Regions from separate parts of the Serratia sp. Res13-Sevr-LER1-36-b genome, predicted to be linked through region 1. Evidence: predicted binding sites of a transcription regulator. Region 1 holds the regulator's gene; the other holds the start of a gene.
The links. The regulator LexA, encoded in region 1, represses DNA repair genes until DNA is damaged. The targets are predictions, from matches to a motif close to TNCTGTATGTACATACAGNA.
Positions count from the first base shown of each region.

Region 1 (7,919 bases):
GGCCAATCAGCGTGTTATCGCCAATGGTGATGGTGTTGCAGTCAAGAAACACCGCATTGACGTTGATAAAACAGTTCCTGCCAATGCTGATATGCTGCCCGTAGTCGCACCAGAACGGTAATTCAATCCAGCTGTCATCCCCCCAGGCCGCAAGCAGCTCACGCAACAGACGCTGTTTCTCTTCAGACTGATGTGAATCCAATGCTGTGAGCTGTTTAGTCAGGCTCCGCGCCCGATGGTACATGGCAATCAGCTCATCATCACGACTGTTATATACCTCGCCGCGCAGCAATTTCTCTCTTTCTGACATCCCAGGCTCCTGAAAGGTTTGGCTCCATATGGGTTATACCGCCGTGCCCGAGTGGAACCTATGACATAAAGCGGCAAACCGTGACCTGCATCTCATTCTGCCTAGTCTTGCTGCGGAAAATCGCCCTATTAGCCGCGTTATCCAGGGAAAGCGGGGCAACCCTCGGCGATTGCGTTGAAACATGATAAAATCGGCTTCTTTGCATAGCCGGATAATTGCCATGAACTCAACCAACCAGGAAAAGCTGCTCGCGCAGGCTGAACAACTCTGTCAGCAACGCAACGTGCGACTGACCCCGCAACGGCTGGAAGTGTTACGCCTGATGGCTGAGCAACCCGGCGCCATCAGCGCTTACGATTTGCTGGATTTACTGCGTGTGGCAGAACCGCAGGCCAAGCCACCTACGGTCTATCGTGCACTGGATTTCTTGCTGGAACAGGGGTTTATCCACCGCGTTGAATCGGCAAACAGCTATGTACTGTGCCACCACTTCGAACAACCTATGCATACCTCTGCCCTGTTTATCTGCGATCGCTGCGGACAGGTCACGGAGCGTACTACCGAAGGGGTGGAAGAAACCTTGCAGAAACTGGCTCAAGAATCAGGGTTTGTGCTGCGGCACAGCGTAGTGGAAGCCCACGGTCTGTGTTCTGGCTGTGTGGTGGTAGAAAATTGTGAGAACCAACACGATTGCGATCATGACCACAGCATTGTGGTAAAGAAAAAATAAGCGGATTAGATTGCAGGAGGGAGCGGGTACATCCTTGTTCCCGTGGCCGTGGCAGGGGGGAAATCTGCCAGGCCGGATGGTGTCGTAGCGCCGCAATACTCAGCGGCTCATCGCGCTACCAACGATACTTGCTGTGTTCTTCCCAGGCTTTGACTTCTTTTTCGGCTGCCTCTTTCTGGTAGCCATAGCGTTCCTGGATTTTACCGACCAGCTGTTCGCGTTTCCCTTCGATCACGGTGATATCGTCATCGGTCAGCTTGCCCCATTTTTCCTTCACTTTACCTTTAAACTGCTTCCAGTTACCGTCGGCTTGATCTTTGTTCATAATCTCTCCGTTACTCTTGGTTGTCAGTTTTAGATAAATCTGGCTGGACTTAACTGAGTCAAATTTAAGGTTATCTAATGCGTCCGTTGCCAATTAAGCGCGGGCTTAATTCGCCAGCCACGTGATTAACTATAGTCACCCATCACGAAAAGCGCTCGAAAAGCAGCATGAAATAGGGTTAGGAAAAGTCTTAATAGCAAAAAACGCCATTAAAACAGTAAGCAAGCGAAGCATAACAGCCCCCGACACATGTAACTAAATGTGAATACCCATCCAGAATCATCAACTAGTCTGGCCTATGTATCGCTAGTTAGGGGATGAAAACCAGGTGCCTTGCACGCTATGACGGTGCCAAACCCAGCCCAAAGCAGCCCCGCGCAGTGCCAGGAATACCGCCAGAGCCAGCCATAAACCGTGGTTGCCTAATACCGGCAGGGTGAACAACGTCAGCCCGTAGCCCACTGCGGCTACCGCCATGCTGTTACGCATTTCTGCTCCACGGGTGGCGCCGATAAACATGCCATCCAGCAGGTAGCACCAAACCCCCACCAGGGGCAGCACTACTTGCCAAGGCAGATAATGATTTGCCAGCGCACGCAATTCCGGCAGCGAGGTTAAGCCCGCCACGATCTGCTGCCCGGCAAACAGATAAATAACGGCAAAACCACAGGCAACCAGGCAAGCCTGCCGACAGGCTGCACGCCATACGTTATGCAGTTGCCGCCCGTCCCGCGCACCATAGGCGTGGCCGGAATGGGCTTCCACCGCGTAGGCAAAACCATCCAGCGCGTAGGCGGTAAAGGTCAGTAAATTCATCAGCACCGCATTCACCGCCACCACTTCTCCGCCCATGCGGGCTCCCAGAATGGTTAACGAGGCGAAACACAGTTGCAGTAATAACGAGCGCAGCATAATGTCGCGGTTAAGTGCCAGCAGGCGGCGCAGATCCCCACGCCAGGCGGTACGCAGCATCGCCAGCGAAATCCCCCGCATGCGTAGTACCCGCCATGCTAACCACAAACCTAGCAGCAGCGTGGAGTACTCCGCAATCACCGTGGCAGCCGCGGCCCCCTGCACGTTCCAACCCAACCCCATCACCAGCCAGATATCCAGCACGATGTTCAGCAGGTTACCGACGATCAGCAAGATCACCGGCGCCCGCACGTACTGAACTCCCAGCAACCAGCCGAGCAGCACCATATTGGCCAACGCCGCCGGAGCGCTCAGCCAGCGGATCTCCAAAAATAGCCTGGCCTGTACCAATACTTCCCGATCGCCCCCCACAATGTTCAGCGCCAAGGTGATCAATGGGGCTCGCAACAGCACAATCGCCAGCCCGGCCACCAGCGCCAACAATAACGGCTGCATAAAGGCGCGAGCCAGCCGGTAGGGATCTTGCGCCCCCAGCGCCTGCGCAGTCAGCCCGGTGGTGCTCATACGCAGGAACAGCAACAACATAAACAGGAAGCTGGTGGCCATTGACCCCACCGCGACCCCGCCAAGGTAGCTAGGGCTATCGAGATGGCCGATAACGGCGGTATCCACCAGGCCAAGCAAGGGCACGGTAATATTGGAGAAGATCATCGGCAACGCCAGACGCCACAGAGCTTTGTCGGTGTTGCTGGTGAAGGCAGAAAGCAGGCGCATGGCGATATGTTCCCGTAAAAGCATGGATTTTAGCGTAGCTTAGAAATGACATCGCCCCAGAGATGGGGCGAAGTTTGCCGTTTTAAAGGGCTGTAATACGAGGTAAAGCGGTTAGATCCAGTCACCGTTGCGGATCACACCCACCGCCAGGCCTTCGATGGTGAAGTTCTGCTGGCGCAGATCGACCACGATCGGTTGGAATTCACTGTTTTCTGGCAGCAGTTCGACGACGTTACCGTGTTTCTTCAGGCGCTTGACCGTGACCTCGTCTTCAATACGGGCGACGACAACCTGGCCGTTGCGTACGTCTTGAGTCTTATGCACTGCCAGCAGATCGCCATCCAGGATGCCGATATCTCGCATCGACATGCCGCTAACGCGCAGCAGGAAATCGGCATTAGGCTTGAACAGTGAAGGATCCACCTTATAGTGCCCTTCAATGTGCTGCTGAGCCAACAGAGGTTCACCGGCAGCCACACGGCCCACCAGAGGTAACCCCTCTTCATCTTCCATCAGCAAGCGGATACCGCGTGATGCACCGGAGATGATCTCGATAACGCCTTTGCGAGCCAGCGCCTTCAAGTGCTCTTCTGCAGCATTTGGTGAGCGGAACCCCAGGCGCATTGCGATCTCGGCACGCGTCGGTGGCATGCCCGTTTGCGAAATATGATCGCGAATCAGGTCGTAGACCTCTTGCTGTCTGGTAGTTAGTGCTTTCATTCCGCCCCCTGTTTGTTTATACAGTCTTGCTGTGAGTATATACAGCTAAGTCTGGATTGGGAACCGAAGAATAAATAAAAATCAGCAGGTAGCGAGCGGGATCGCAACGATGCCTGCCGGTTTTCACGCCAAATGCTGCCAAAGTACCGAAACCCAAACGAACAGCGCCAGAATGATTGCCAGCGATACCGCCGCCGAGCCCATATCTTTGGCCCGCCCGGAAAGCTCGTGATATTCCGTACCCACGCGATCGACAACGGCCTCAATCGCGCTGTTGAGGATTTCGACAATCATCACCAGCAGCACCGAGCCGATCAACAAGATGCGCGCTATCGCCCCCACGTCCAGCCAAACCGCCACAATGATAGCGACTACCGTCGCCACCAGTTCCTGGCGGAATGCGGCTTCGTTCTGCCAGGCAGCGGTTAAACCTTTATAGGAATAGCCCGCAGCTTTAATGATACGCGTCAGGCCAGTTGCTTGATTTGCCATAGTTAAGAACGCCTTTCTCCAAGATGGATCATGTACCCGTCGTGTTGCAGCTGCAACGTTCCAGACAGATTTGCCAGTCCAATCACATTTTTATCGCAGCGCAGTATACAGCAAGGTTGGAATACCTTAATCACCTAGCTATGTCATACCAATGCCGCGAGCGCATGAATGCGCTAGAGCGGCCAATTTGATATCCATCAGGTATAATTCAACTATGTACTTCCATTGCCGTGAACGGCCGTGGATTTCCCAACGCCACAGATCTGCTACCCGGTTTCTGGTATGCTTGCGGCGAATTGCTAACAAGAGGCTTCACGTTGTCATGTCAGGTTGGCGTAAAATCTATTATAAGATATTGAACTTACCACTAAAAATGTTGGTAAGAAGTAAGGTTATCCCTTCAGATCCGGTCACGGAGTTAGGGTTGGATCCCTCACGACCGATTTTGTATGTTTTACCTTATAATTCCAAGGCGGATTTACTCACCTTGCGCACCCAGTGTCTGGCGCAAGATCTGCCCGATCCCCTTAACCCGTTGGAAATCGATGGCACCGTGCTGCCAAGCTACGTGTTTATCCACGATGGCCCACGCGTATTCCGCTATTACACCCCCAAAGAAGAATCGGTAAAACTGTTCCACGATTATCTGGATCTGCACCGCAGCAACCCGGATCTCGATATTCAGATGTTGCCGGTTTCGGTGATGTTTGGCCGCTCCCCAGGGCGCGAAGGCCACGGCACGCCGCACCTGCGCCTGCTGAACGGCGTACAGAAGTTCTTCGCCGTACTGTGGCTGGGGCGCGACAGCTTTGTCCGTTTCTCCAACACCGTGTCCCTACGCCGGATGGCGACCGAGCACGGCACCGATAAGACCATCGCGCAAAAACTGGCCCGTGTCGCCCGCATGCACTTCGCTCGTCAGCGCCTTGCCGCCGTTGGGCCAAGCCTGCCTGCCCGTCAGGATCTGTTCAAAAAGCTGCTGTCCTCCAAGGCGATTGAAAAAGCGATCGAAGACGAAGCGCGCAGCAAAAAGATCTCCCACGAAAAGGCCCAGCAGAACGCAATTGCGCTGATGGAAGAGATTGCCGCCGATTTCTCCTATGAAACGGTGCGCCTGTCCGACCGCGTATTGAGCTGGACCTGGAACCGGCTGTATCAGGGTATCAACGTCACCAACGCCGAGCGTGTGCGTCAGTTGGCGCAGGATGGCCACGAGATCGTCTATGTGCCGTGTCACCGCAGCCATATGGACTATCTGCTGTTGTCCTATGTGCTCTACCATCAAGGGCTGGTGCCACCGCATATCGCAGCGGGTATTAACCTGAACTTCTGGCCTGCCGGGCCGATATTCCGCCGCCTGGGCGCGTTCTTTATCCGCCGCACTTTCAAGGGCAACAAACTCTATTCCACCGTGTTTCGTGAATACCTCGGTGAGCTGTTCACCCGTGGTTACTCGGTAGAATACTTTGTTGAAGGTGGTCGTTCCCGTACCGGCCGCCTGCTGGAACCGAAAACCGGCACCCTGTCGATGACCATTCAGGCCATGCTGCGCGGCGGTACCCGTCCGATCACCCTGGTGCCGATTTATATCGGTTACGAGCACGTGATGGAAGTAGGTACTTACGCCAAAGAGCTGCGTGGTGCGACCAAAGAGAAAGAGAGCCTGCTGCAAATGGTGCGCGGCTTGCGCAAGCTACGCAACCTCGGCCAGGGCTACGTGAACTTTGGCGAACCGCTGCCGTTGACTACCTACCTGAACCAAAACGTCCCGCATTGGCGTGAATCTATCGACCCGATCGAAGCACAGCGCCCAAGCTGGCTGACGCCTGCGGTCAACGATCTGGCGGCTCAGATCATGGTGCGTATCAACAACGCTGCCGCCGCCAACGCCATGAACCTGTGTTCTACCGCGCTGCTGGCCTCACGCCAACGTTCGCTGACCCGTGAGCAGTTGCTTGAGCAGCTGGAATGCTACTTACAGTTAATGCGTAACGTGCCTTATGCACCGGACGCCACCGTACCAACACAAACGCCAGACCAGTTGCTGGATCACGCTTTAAACATGAACAAGTTTGAAGTGGAGAAGGACAACATCGGTGACATCATCATTCTGCCGCGCGAGCAGGCGGTACTGATGACGTACTATCGCAACAATATCCATCATATGTTGGTACTGCCTTCACTGATCGCGTCTATCGTGATGCATCACCGACGCGTGTCGCGCGTTGAGCTGCTGCGTCAGGTCAGCCTGATCTATCCGATGCTGAAGGCCGAGCTGTTCCTGCGTTACGACAAAGAACAGCTAGCCGAAGTGCTGCAACCGCTGATCGAAGAGTTGATACGTCAGCAGCTGATTTGTAGCAAAGGCGATGAGCTGGTGCTGAACCCTGCGCGCATCCGTCCGTTGCAGCTGTTGGCCGCTGGCGTGCGTGAAACCTTGCAACGCTATGCCATCACCATGTCGATCCTCAGCGCCAACCCAAGTATCAACCGGGGTGCCCTGGAGAAAGAGAGCCGCATTATGGCCCAGCGTTTGTCGGTGCTGCATGGCATCAACGCGCCGGAATTCTTCGATAAGGCGGTGTTCTCCACCCTGGTGGCGACGCTGCGTGAAGAAGGCTTTATCAATGATATTGGCGATGCGATCCGCGAGCACACCATGGAGGTTTACACCATGTTGAGCGATCTGATCACCCCGGAAATCAAGCTGACCATCGAAAGCGTGAGCATGCCGGAAGAAACCAATACCCCAGCGCTGGCGGCTGAAGTAGTAAAAGAAGACGAGTAACTTGCAGGCCCGTTACCACGAAAAAGGCATCCGATAATGGATGCCTTTTTACTTTTTGCGTTAGGCAAATCACACGTAGCTAAGCGCAATACCGATGAACAACACCAAGCCAACGTAGTTGTTATTCAGGAAAGCACGGAAGCAGGCATCGCGCTCGCGGCCAGCCACCTGCTTTTGCTGATGGATAAACAACGCCCCGGCCAGCAACAGTGACCAGTAAAACGCGCCCCCCAGCTGCATCAGATAACCCACCCATAACATCAGCAACAACGTAGCAAACTGCAACAACCCGACGATCAGCTTGTCATGGCGGCCAAACAGCACCGCGGTGGACTTGATCCCAATCTTCAAATCGTCGTCACGATCGACCATGGCATACAGGGTATCGTAAGCTACCGTCCAGCAAATGTTGGCCAGAAACAGCAACCAGCAGCTCAGTGGCAGCGACTCGCTGACAGCGGCATAGGCCATCGGGATCGACCAGCCAAACGCCGCCCCCAACACCACCTGAGGCAGATTGGTCACCCGCTTCATAAACGGGTAAACCCAGGCCAGCGCCAGAGCCGCCAGCGACAACCAGATGGTCATGGCGTTCAACGTCAACACCAGCGCAAAGGAAACCAGCACCAGCGAGACAAACAGGATCTTGGCCTCTTTTTCACTGACGCGGCCGCTCGGCATCGGGCGGCCAGCGGTGCGTTTCACATGCCCATCGAAAGCGCGATCGGCATAGTCATTCACCACGCAACCCGCAGCACGCATCAGGAAAACGCCAAGCACAAAGACCAGCAATACCGACGGCGAAGGAACTCCCCCCCCTGCCAACCACAATGCCCACAAGGTGGGCCACAGCAACAATAGCGTGCCAATCGGCTTATCGATACGCATCAGATGGCAATAGGCCTGC
Region 1 is NZ_JADACK010000019.1:156,251-164,169, forward strand. It holds gene IMQ33_RS14030 (sugar O-acetyltransferase) at 1-310, opposite strand, end outside; gene zur (zinc uptake transcriptional repressor Zur) at 531-1,040, shown strand; gene IMQ33_RS14040 (CsbD family protein) at 1,156-1,365, opposite strand; gene dinF (MATE family efflux transporter DinF) at 1,672-3,012, opposite strand; gene lexA (transcriptional repressor LexA) at 3,124-3,732, opposite strand; gene IMQ33_RS14055 (diacylglycerol kinase) at 3,856-4,224, opposite strand; gene plsB (glycerol-3-phosphate 1-O-acyltransferase PlsB) at 4,547-7,012, shown strand; gene ubiA (4-hydroxybenzoate octaprenyltransferase) at 7,082-7,919, opposite strand, start outside.

Region 2 (7,919 bases), on a different contig from region 1:
GGCTGACTTCGCCACGGCCAGGATACCCTATCGCTCCAAAGAACAACGTAGGTACCAAGGCTAGGAGTTTTGATCCCATTCCCGCTACCTCAAGTAGCCGGAACGAAACCGTGGTTTTCCCGAGAATTCTAGCGCTAAACAGCCGCGATAGCCAATGTGGATTCACGCTATATACTTGTGTATACAGCGGTTTTTCACCCTCTCAGGTCTGGATAACCATAATAAACAACCGTTATGCCAGCGAATTGACCAGAATCACGCAAATCGCACTCTTTATCGCGTTTTTGTGCCAAATCCGCTACTTTATGCAGGCAGTCTACCTACCCTGAGTTAAGGAATTTTATGCGCAACCGTACCCTGGCCGATCTTGATCGCGTCGTGGCATTAGGTGGTGGTCACGGCCTTGGCCGTGTGATGTCTTCGCTGTCGTCGTTGGGCTCTCGCCTGACCGGCATTGTCACCACCACCGATAACGGCGGTTCTACCGGCCGCATCCGCCGTTCTGAAGGCGGCATTGCCTGGGGTGACACCCGTAATTGCCTCAATCAGCTGATTACCGAGCCTAGCGTCGCCTCAGCGATGTTTGAATACCGTTTTAGCGGCAACGGGGAGCTGGCGGGGCATAACCTGGGGAATCTGATGCTGAAAGCCTTGGATCATCTGAGCGTGCGCCCGCTGGAGGCGATCAATCTGGTGCGTAGTCTGCTGAAGATCGACGCGGCGCTGATCCCGATGTCGGAACAGCCGGTCGATCTGATGGCCCACGATCATGAGGGGCACCAGGTCTACGGCGAAGTGAATATCGATCAGCTAAGGATCATGCCACAAGAGCTGATGCTCTCGCCGCCGGTACACGCCACCCGTGAAGCGGTTGAGGCGATCGCGCAGGCCGATCTGATCCTGATCGGGCCAGGCAGTTTTCTTACCAGCCTGATGCCACTGTTGCTGCTTGAGGATCTGACTCAGGCTCTGCGACGCAGCAGCGCCAATATGGTGTATATCGGTAATCTGGGCCGCGAACTGAGCGTCGCGGCAGCCGCACTGACGCTGCAAGACAAACTGGCGCTGATGGAAGAGAAGATCGGCCGTAAAATGATTGACGCAGTGATCGTTGGCCCGGCGGTGGATACCAGCGCCATGCAGGATCGCATTGTGGTGCAACAACCGCTGGAAGCCAGCGATATCCCGTATCGCCACGATCGCCTGCTATTACGCCAGGCGCTGGATACCGCGTTGGTGCAGCTAGCTAGCCGCGATTAATCTTGGCCACGGAGCCAAGGATTATCGCTAACGCTGTCGATGTAGAGATCTTCCACCTGCTTGCGTGCCCACGGGGTGCGGCGCAAGAACTTGAGGCTGGATTTGATGCTCGGATCGCTGCTGAAGCAGTTGATGCGAATACGCTCTGCCAGCCCGTTCCAGCCATATTGGGCTACCAGCTTGTTCAGCAGTTGCTCCAGCGTAATACCGTGTAACGGGTCTTTGGATGGGGATGGGGTTGCGGTCATGGCGGCTACTCGTCTCAATACTTGGGGCGCACACCTTAATCAGCAAACGGGCGTACGGCAAGAAAATTTACCGGGGCGCGCATACCACGCCCCTTGGGTTCACTATGATAGCGCGATAAACTGCTCGCGCAGTTGGTGGATTTCATCACGCACCGCAGCGGCCTGTTCGAACTCCAGATTCTGCGCATGGGAATACATCTGTGCCTCCAATTCCTGGATTTTTTGCTCCAGCGCTTTGGGGGTGAGCAGTTTGTATTGCGCCGCGCTCTCTGCCGCTTTGCCCTTCCCTTTGTGCTTGCCACGGCTGCTTGGTTGCCCAAGTTGCAGAATATCCGAAACCTTCTTGTTCAGGCCCTGAGGTACGATACCGTTGGCTTCGTTATGCGCCTGCTGCTTGGCGCGGCGGCGTTCGGTTTCGCCGATTGCCTTGGCCATTGAATCGGTGATCCTGTCACCATACAGGATCGCTTTACCGTTGAGGTTACGCGCCGCTCGGCCAATGGTCTGGATCAGTGAGCGCTCAGAACGCAGGAACCCTTCCTTGTCCGCGTCCAGGATCGCCACCAGCGATACCTCTGGCATGTCCAGGCCTTCCCTTAACAGGTTGATTCCCACCAGCACGTCAAACTCGCCCAGGCGCAAATCACGGATGATTTCGACACGTTCTACCGTATCGATGTCCGAGTGCAGGTAACGCACCCGCTCCCCGTGCTCTTCCAGGTATTCCGTCAGGTCTTCTGCCATACGCTTGGTCAACGTGGTGACCAGTACGCGCTCGTTGATGGCCACGCGCTTGCGGATCTCAGAAAGCAGATCGTCCACCTGAGTGGTCACCGGGCGCACTTCGACGATCGGATCCAGCAGGCCGGTTGGGCGCACCACCTGATCGATAATATCGCCGCCGGATTTCTCCAGCTCATATTTGCCCGGCGTGGCGGACACGTAGATAGTTTGCGGTGCCGCAGCGGCAAACTCTTCAAAACGCATCGGCCGGTTATCCAGCGCCGAAGGCAAACGGAAGCCGTACTCCACCAGCGTCTCTTTACGCGAGCGGTCGCCTTTGAACATACCGCCGATCTGCGGGATGGTGACGTGGGATTCATCCACTACCAGCAATCCGTCTGCGGGCAGGTAGTCGAACAGGGTTGGCGGTGGCTCGCCCTCACCGCGCCCGGAAAGATAGCGCGAGTAGTTTTCGATACCGGAGCAGTAACCCAGCTCGTTCATCATTTCCAGATCGAACTGGGTACGCTGCGTCAAACGCTGTTCTTCCAACAGCTTGTTGTTTTCCAGCAGCACTTTACGCCGCTGGGCCAGTTCTACCTTGATCTCTTCCATCGCCTGCACGATACGTTCACGCGGGGTAACGTAGTGAGATTTGGGGTAGATGGTAAAGCGTGGCACCACCTGCTCAATCTGGCCGGTTAGCGGATCGAACAGCGACAGGCGTTCGACCTCTTCGTCGAACAGCTCAACGCGCAGCGCCAACTCGTCCGATTCTGCCGGGAAAATGTCGATCACTTCGCCACGCACGCGGAAGGTGGCGCGTTGGAAAGCCTGATCGTTGCGGGTATATTGCAGCTCGGCCAGACGGCGCAGGATCGAACGCTGATCGATGATCATGCCCTTGGTCAGGTGCAGCATCATTTTCAGGTACAAATCCGGATCGCCCAGGCCGTAGATCGCGGAAACCGAAGCCACCACCACTACGTCACGCCGCTCCAGCAACGCTTTGGTGGCCGACAGGCGCATCTGCTCGATATGTTCGTTGACCGAGGCGTCTTTCTCGATAAAGGTATCGGAGCTAGGCACATAGGCTTCTGGCTGGTAGTAATCGTAGTAGGAGACAAAATATTCCACCGCATTCTCGGGAAAGAACTCTTTCATCTCGCCATACAGCTGCGCCGCCAGGGTCTTGTTGGGCGCCAGCACCATGGTGGGCCGGTTGAGATCGGCGATCACATTGGCGATGGTAAAGGTTTTACCCGAGCCGGTCACGCCCAGCAGCGTTTGGTGCGCCAGGCCGTCTTCCAGGCCCTCTTCCAGCTTTTGGATGGCTTGCGGCTGATCGCCGGCCGGTTTGAATTCGGAATGCAGTTTGAAATGTTTGCTCATATCCCCATCATCTTTCAGGTTTGCGGCCAGACGGTAGCGGCCTAATTATGGAAAGACCGGAAGATTTCCGCCAGTGCCCATGATACTGGATATAAAACCAGCTTCAAGCGGATTTACGCTATTGCGTCCGTTAACGGGGCGCGAACGCACCGGCAAGGTGACAATACCATGACATTTTTATTGTCAATCACCCTGTTATCCCCAGATTGCGTCACGAATTAACTTTTGGCCGTCAATACGCTAAAAAATCGCCCATCGGTACGTTAACGGTATCCGCTGGCTTGATTTTAATTAACTTATTGATATTAAATATATTTAATAAAAAGACGAGAATGCGGACAACCTGCACACAACCCGCGCCCGCTCTCTGTTCACACCGCTTTTCTAAGTATAATGCACAAGGTTATCCACAGGAATAGTGGATAACTCTCACTACCCCACGGGGGGCGGGAGTTGCGGAAAGAACGCTTTTCCCGATGAAACGTCAACGGAGCCGGTTTTTTAGTTATTTTTTGACAATATTATCGCTTTGGTTATGCCGATTAATGCTAAAAGCCGTGATAACAAAATTCTTCTTTTACCTATTTCGCTTGCCAGGGGTTGCAAGTTGCGGCAACAACCTTTAGGGCTTGCACCAACAGCTTGCCATGCCGCACGGTAACGGTGCAAAAAACGCCCAGGTTAACCTTCTGGCCTTGGCAGAGCCCTCTGAGCACTGGACAAAATCAGTTAACAAAGCAATAACAAACCGCCTTTTTTGTTGCGCAACGCGTGATGGCCTGGGAATTGCATTTCCTGTTTCGGGGCGTTACTTGCAGAAGAACCGGCACATTCTGGCTAAAACCGGCCGGAGCCAGCTCGGTTATCTTCGGCGAAAAAGTTCATTGCATACCAAAAAGCCCCCCTAGAGCCGCCAAACGACCGGTAGCCGCCATTTTCCAATTTTTTAGCCTGAGCCGCGATTAGGGTAATCAGCACAGCATTTGCCACACCCGGGAGAGACACCGCTTGCTGCGGACAACGTTATCCATACGTGAATATCGGTCTTGGAGGAGATGCCAAATGTTAAGCTTACGGGCGGTTAACCAATATTATGGGCAACAGCATACGCTATGGGATGTCAGCCTTGAGTTGCCTCGTGGGCAATGCACCCTGTTGCTTGGCCGTAATGGGGTGGGCAAAACTACGCTGATCAATTGCATCATGGGACACCTGCCGATCGTCAGCGGCAGTATGACCTGGCAGTTGGCGGATGAGCCACCGCAAAACCTGTTGCCACAGCCGGTAGAAAACCGGGCATTACTGGGCATTGGTTACGTGCCACAAGGGCGCCAAATTTTTTCCCAACTGAGCGTAGAAGAGAACCTGCAGGTGGCCTTGCTGGCCGGGCGTGGCAAGGTTCGCCGTATGCCCCCCCTCATTTACAATCTGTTCCCCCGGCTGCAGGCGATGCGTATGCGCCGTGCGGGCGACCTGTGCCAAAGTGAGCAACAGCAGTTGGCCTTAGGCCGCGCTCTGATGCTGGAACCGGAACTGCTGATCCTGGATGAACCCACCGCCGGTATGTCACCTTCCCTGGCGACGGAGATCGGCCTGGTGCTCCGTAAGCTGAATCAGGAGCTGGGCATGACCATTTTGCTGGTTGAGCACCAACTCCCCTTTGCCCGCCATCTGGCTGACCGCTTCTGTCTGATGGATAAAGGCCGTAACGTGGCCAATGGCACGCTGGGGCAGTTGGATGAGGGGCTGATTGATGCCTATCTGACGGACTGATTCTGGCCCCTCCGTGGGCCATCAGGTTAAGGGTTCAACCTGGTTAAATCGAGATACTGTCCCAATGCCTGCTGCTCTACCTGCGGTAAATGTGGGATCTTGCCCAACAGGGGCGCGGGCAATAGGCGGCAAAGAGTGGCAAGGTACTCTTGATGTCGTTTTCCCGGCGGAGTGACGTCATTGGCGATCCAGCCTGCCAGGGTCAGACCTGACTGTTGGATCGCCAGCGCAGTCAATAGAGCATGATTGATGCAGCCCAGCTTGATGCCCACCACCAGGATCACCGGCAGTTGCTCCTGCTGCACCCAGTCGGCAAAGGTTTCATGCTCAGAAAGCGGCGTAAACCACCCGCCTGCGCCCTCGACTAAAAGCCAGTCTGCACGTTGCTCAAGATGACGTAAACCGGTAGAAAGCCGTGTTAGCGAGATGGGCCGCCCTTCGGCCTGGCTGACGATATGCGGCGAGGTCGGTTCTGCAAAGGTGTAAGGGTTCACTACGGCGTAATCCAGCGCTACGCTGCTGTTTCTCTGCAGTGCCAACGCATCGCTGTTACGTAACCCTTCATCGGTCATCTCACTGCCTGACGCTACCGGTTTATAACCAGCACAGCGCCATCCTGCCGCGCGGGCGGCCTGTAGCAAGGCACTGCTGGCCACGGTTTTGCCCACTTCGGTGTCGGTTCCGGTGACGAACCAGCGCTTAATCACGATAAATCACTCCATAAGCCAGATGATAACTGAGAGGAAACTGCCCGTCCCGGCAAGGATAAGCAGCCTGCAACGCGGCAAGCCTTTGGCGTGAAAGCAGGCCAGCCTCGCGCCCTTGATGCAGGTGAGTCGCACCGATGCCCTTTAGCGATCGCATCAGCGTCATCACGTCGGGATAATTAAGCGTTTGCCAATCTGCCGTAAGCTGGTGCCGGTAGGGATGACAGGCGGCGGCGATGTGAGCTGGCGGCAGGAAGTCATTAACATGACGCTCACCATCGACTTGCTGCCAAGCGTCGCCTAACTCGTGTAAAGCCCCTTCAGCCAAAGTAGAAAACAGGATCAGTCCGCCGGGCCGCGTCACCCGATACAACTCTGCCAACGCAAGAGGCAGGTCGCTGCACCACTGCACCACCAGGCTGCTAAAACAGATATCCACCGAGGCGGTCGGCAAAGGGATGTGCTCGATATCCCCCAGCAGATAGCGATCCGCCGCTTGCTGCTGGCGGGCAAAAGCCAGCATGCCCGGAGCCAGATCCAGCGCGCTGACCTGCTTGCCCAGCTCGCGCCAACGACGGCTGAAATAGCCCGTGCCGCAACCGGCATCCAATACCTGTTGGCCTGGATGAGACAGCCCCATCCCCAGTAAGCGTTCACCAACCTCCCGTTGCAGCACCGCTGCGGTATCGTAGCTCGCCGCTGCCCGGCTGAAGGCCGCCGCCACCGCCTGCTTGTTCACCGTATCAATGGCAGACGTCATGCAATACCTCCAGCAAGCGATCGATATCCTGTGGCTGGTGTGCCGCAGTGAGCGTAATGCGTAACCGCGCGCCCCCCGGTGGTACCGTCGGTGGACGGATGGCGCTGACCCACAACCCCTGCTCTCGCAGGCGCTGCGCCAAATCCAGCGCCTGTTGGTTATCCCCCACCAACAACGGTTGGATAGCGGTATCCGACGCGGTTAGCGTTAACGGCAGACCCGCCACTCCGGCACGAAAATGCTGAATGTGTTTTTGCAGCCGACTACGTAATTCATCCCCTTGCTGAATACAGCTTAAGGCCGCTTGCAAGGCACAGGCTTGAGCGGGCGGCATCGCGGTGCTGTAAATCAGATGACGGGCGAATTGCAGCAGATACTCAGCCAACGGTTCATCGCAGAGGATCGCCGCACCGCTGACGCCGAATGCCTTGCCAAAGGTGACGACCAACACCTCCGGGCGTACACCTTGCTGCCAGCAACTGCCGCGCCCTTGCTCGCCACGAACACCAATCCCGTGCGCATCATCCACCATCAGCCAGGCACCTGCCTGCTGCGTCAACCGATGGAGTTCGGCCAGCGGTGCGCTATCACCGTCCATGCTGAACACCCCTTCGGTGATCGCCAACTGTTGGCCTGCACACTCTTTTTGCAGCAAGGTGGCCAATGCCTGGGGCTGGTTATGGCGAAAACGCCGCAGTTGCGCCGGTGAGTGAGTGGCCGCTTCCAATATAGAGGCGTGGCTGAGCTTATCCGCCAGAATGCGATCGTCGGCCTGTATCAGGGCAGCCAACAATGCCTGATTGGCCGCATAGCCGGAGATAAACAGCAACGCACGCGGGTAACCGAGCCACTCCGCCAGTTGCTGCTCCAGCTCATGATGAGCGTGGCAAAAACCGGTGACGTGGCCAGAACCGCCGCTGCCAACACCATAGCGCTGTGCCCCCTGCTGCCAGGCGGCGATCACCTCAGGATGTTGGCTCAGGCCCAGATAGTCGTTGCCGGAAAAATTCACATAGCGCTGGCCGTCAAGCTGCAGATAACGGCCATTACCGCCTT
Region 2 is NZ_JADACK010000037.1:115,070-122,988, forward strand. It holds molybdenum cofactor riboswitch at 1-79, opposite strand, end outside; gene yvcK (uridine diphosphate-N-acetylglucosamine-binding protein YvcK) at 343-1,260, shown strand; gene IMQ33_RS21605 (VF530 family DNA-binding protein) at 1,257-1,508, opposite strand; gene uvrB (excinuclease ABC subunit UvrB) at 1,611-3,623, opposite strand; gene IMQ33_RS21615 (ABC transporter ATP-binding protein) at 4,686-5,396, shown strand; gene bioD (dethiobiotin synthase) at 5,423-6,103, opposite strand; gene bioC (malonyl-ACP O-methyltransferase BioC) at 6,096-6,863, opposite strand; gene bioF (8-amino-7-oxononanoate synthase) at 6,847-7,919, opposite strand, start outside.
Region 2: the regulator LexA is predicted to act here: its motif matches at 3,707-3,726, upstream of uvrB (excinuclease ABC subunit UvrB).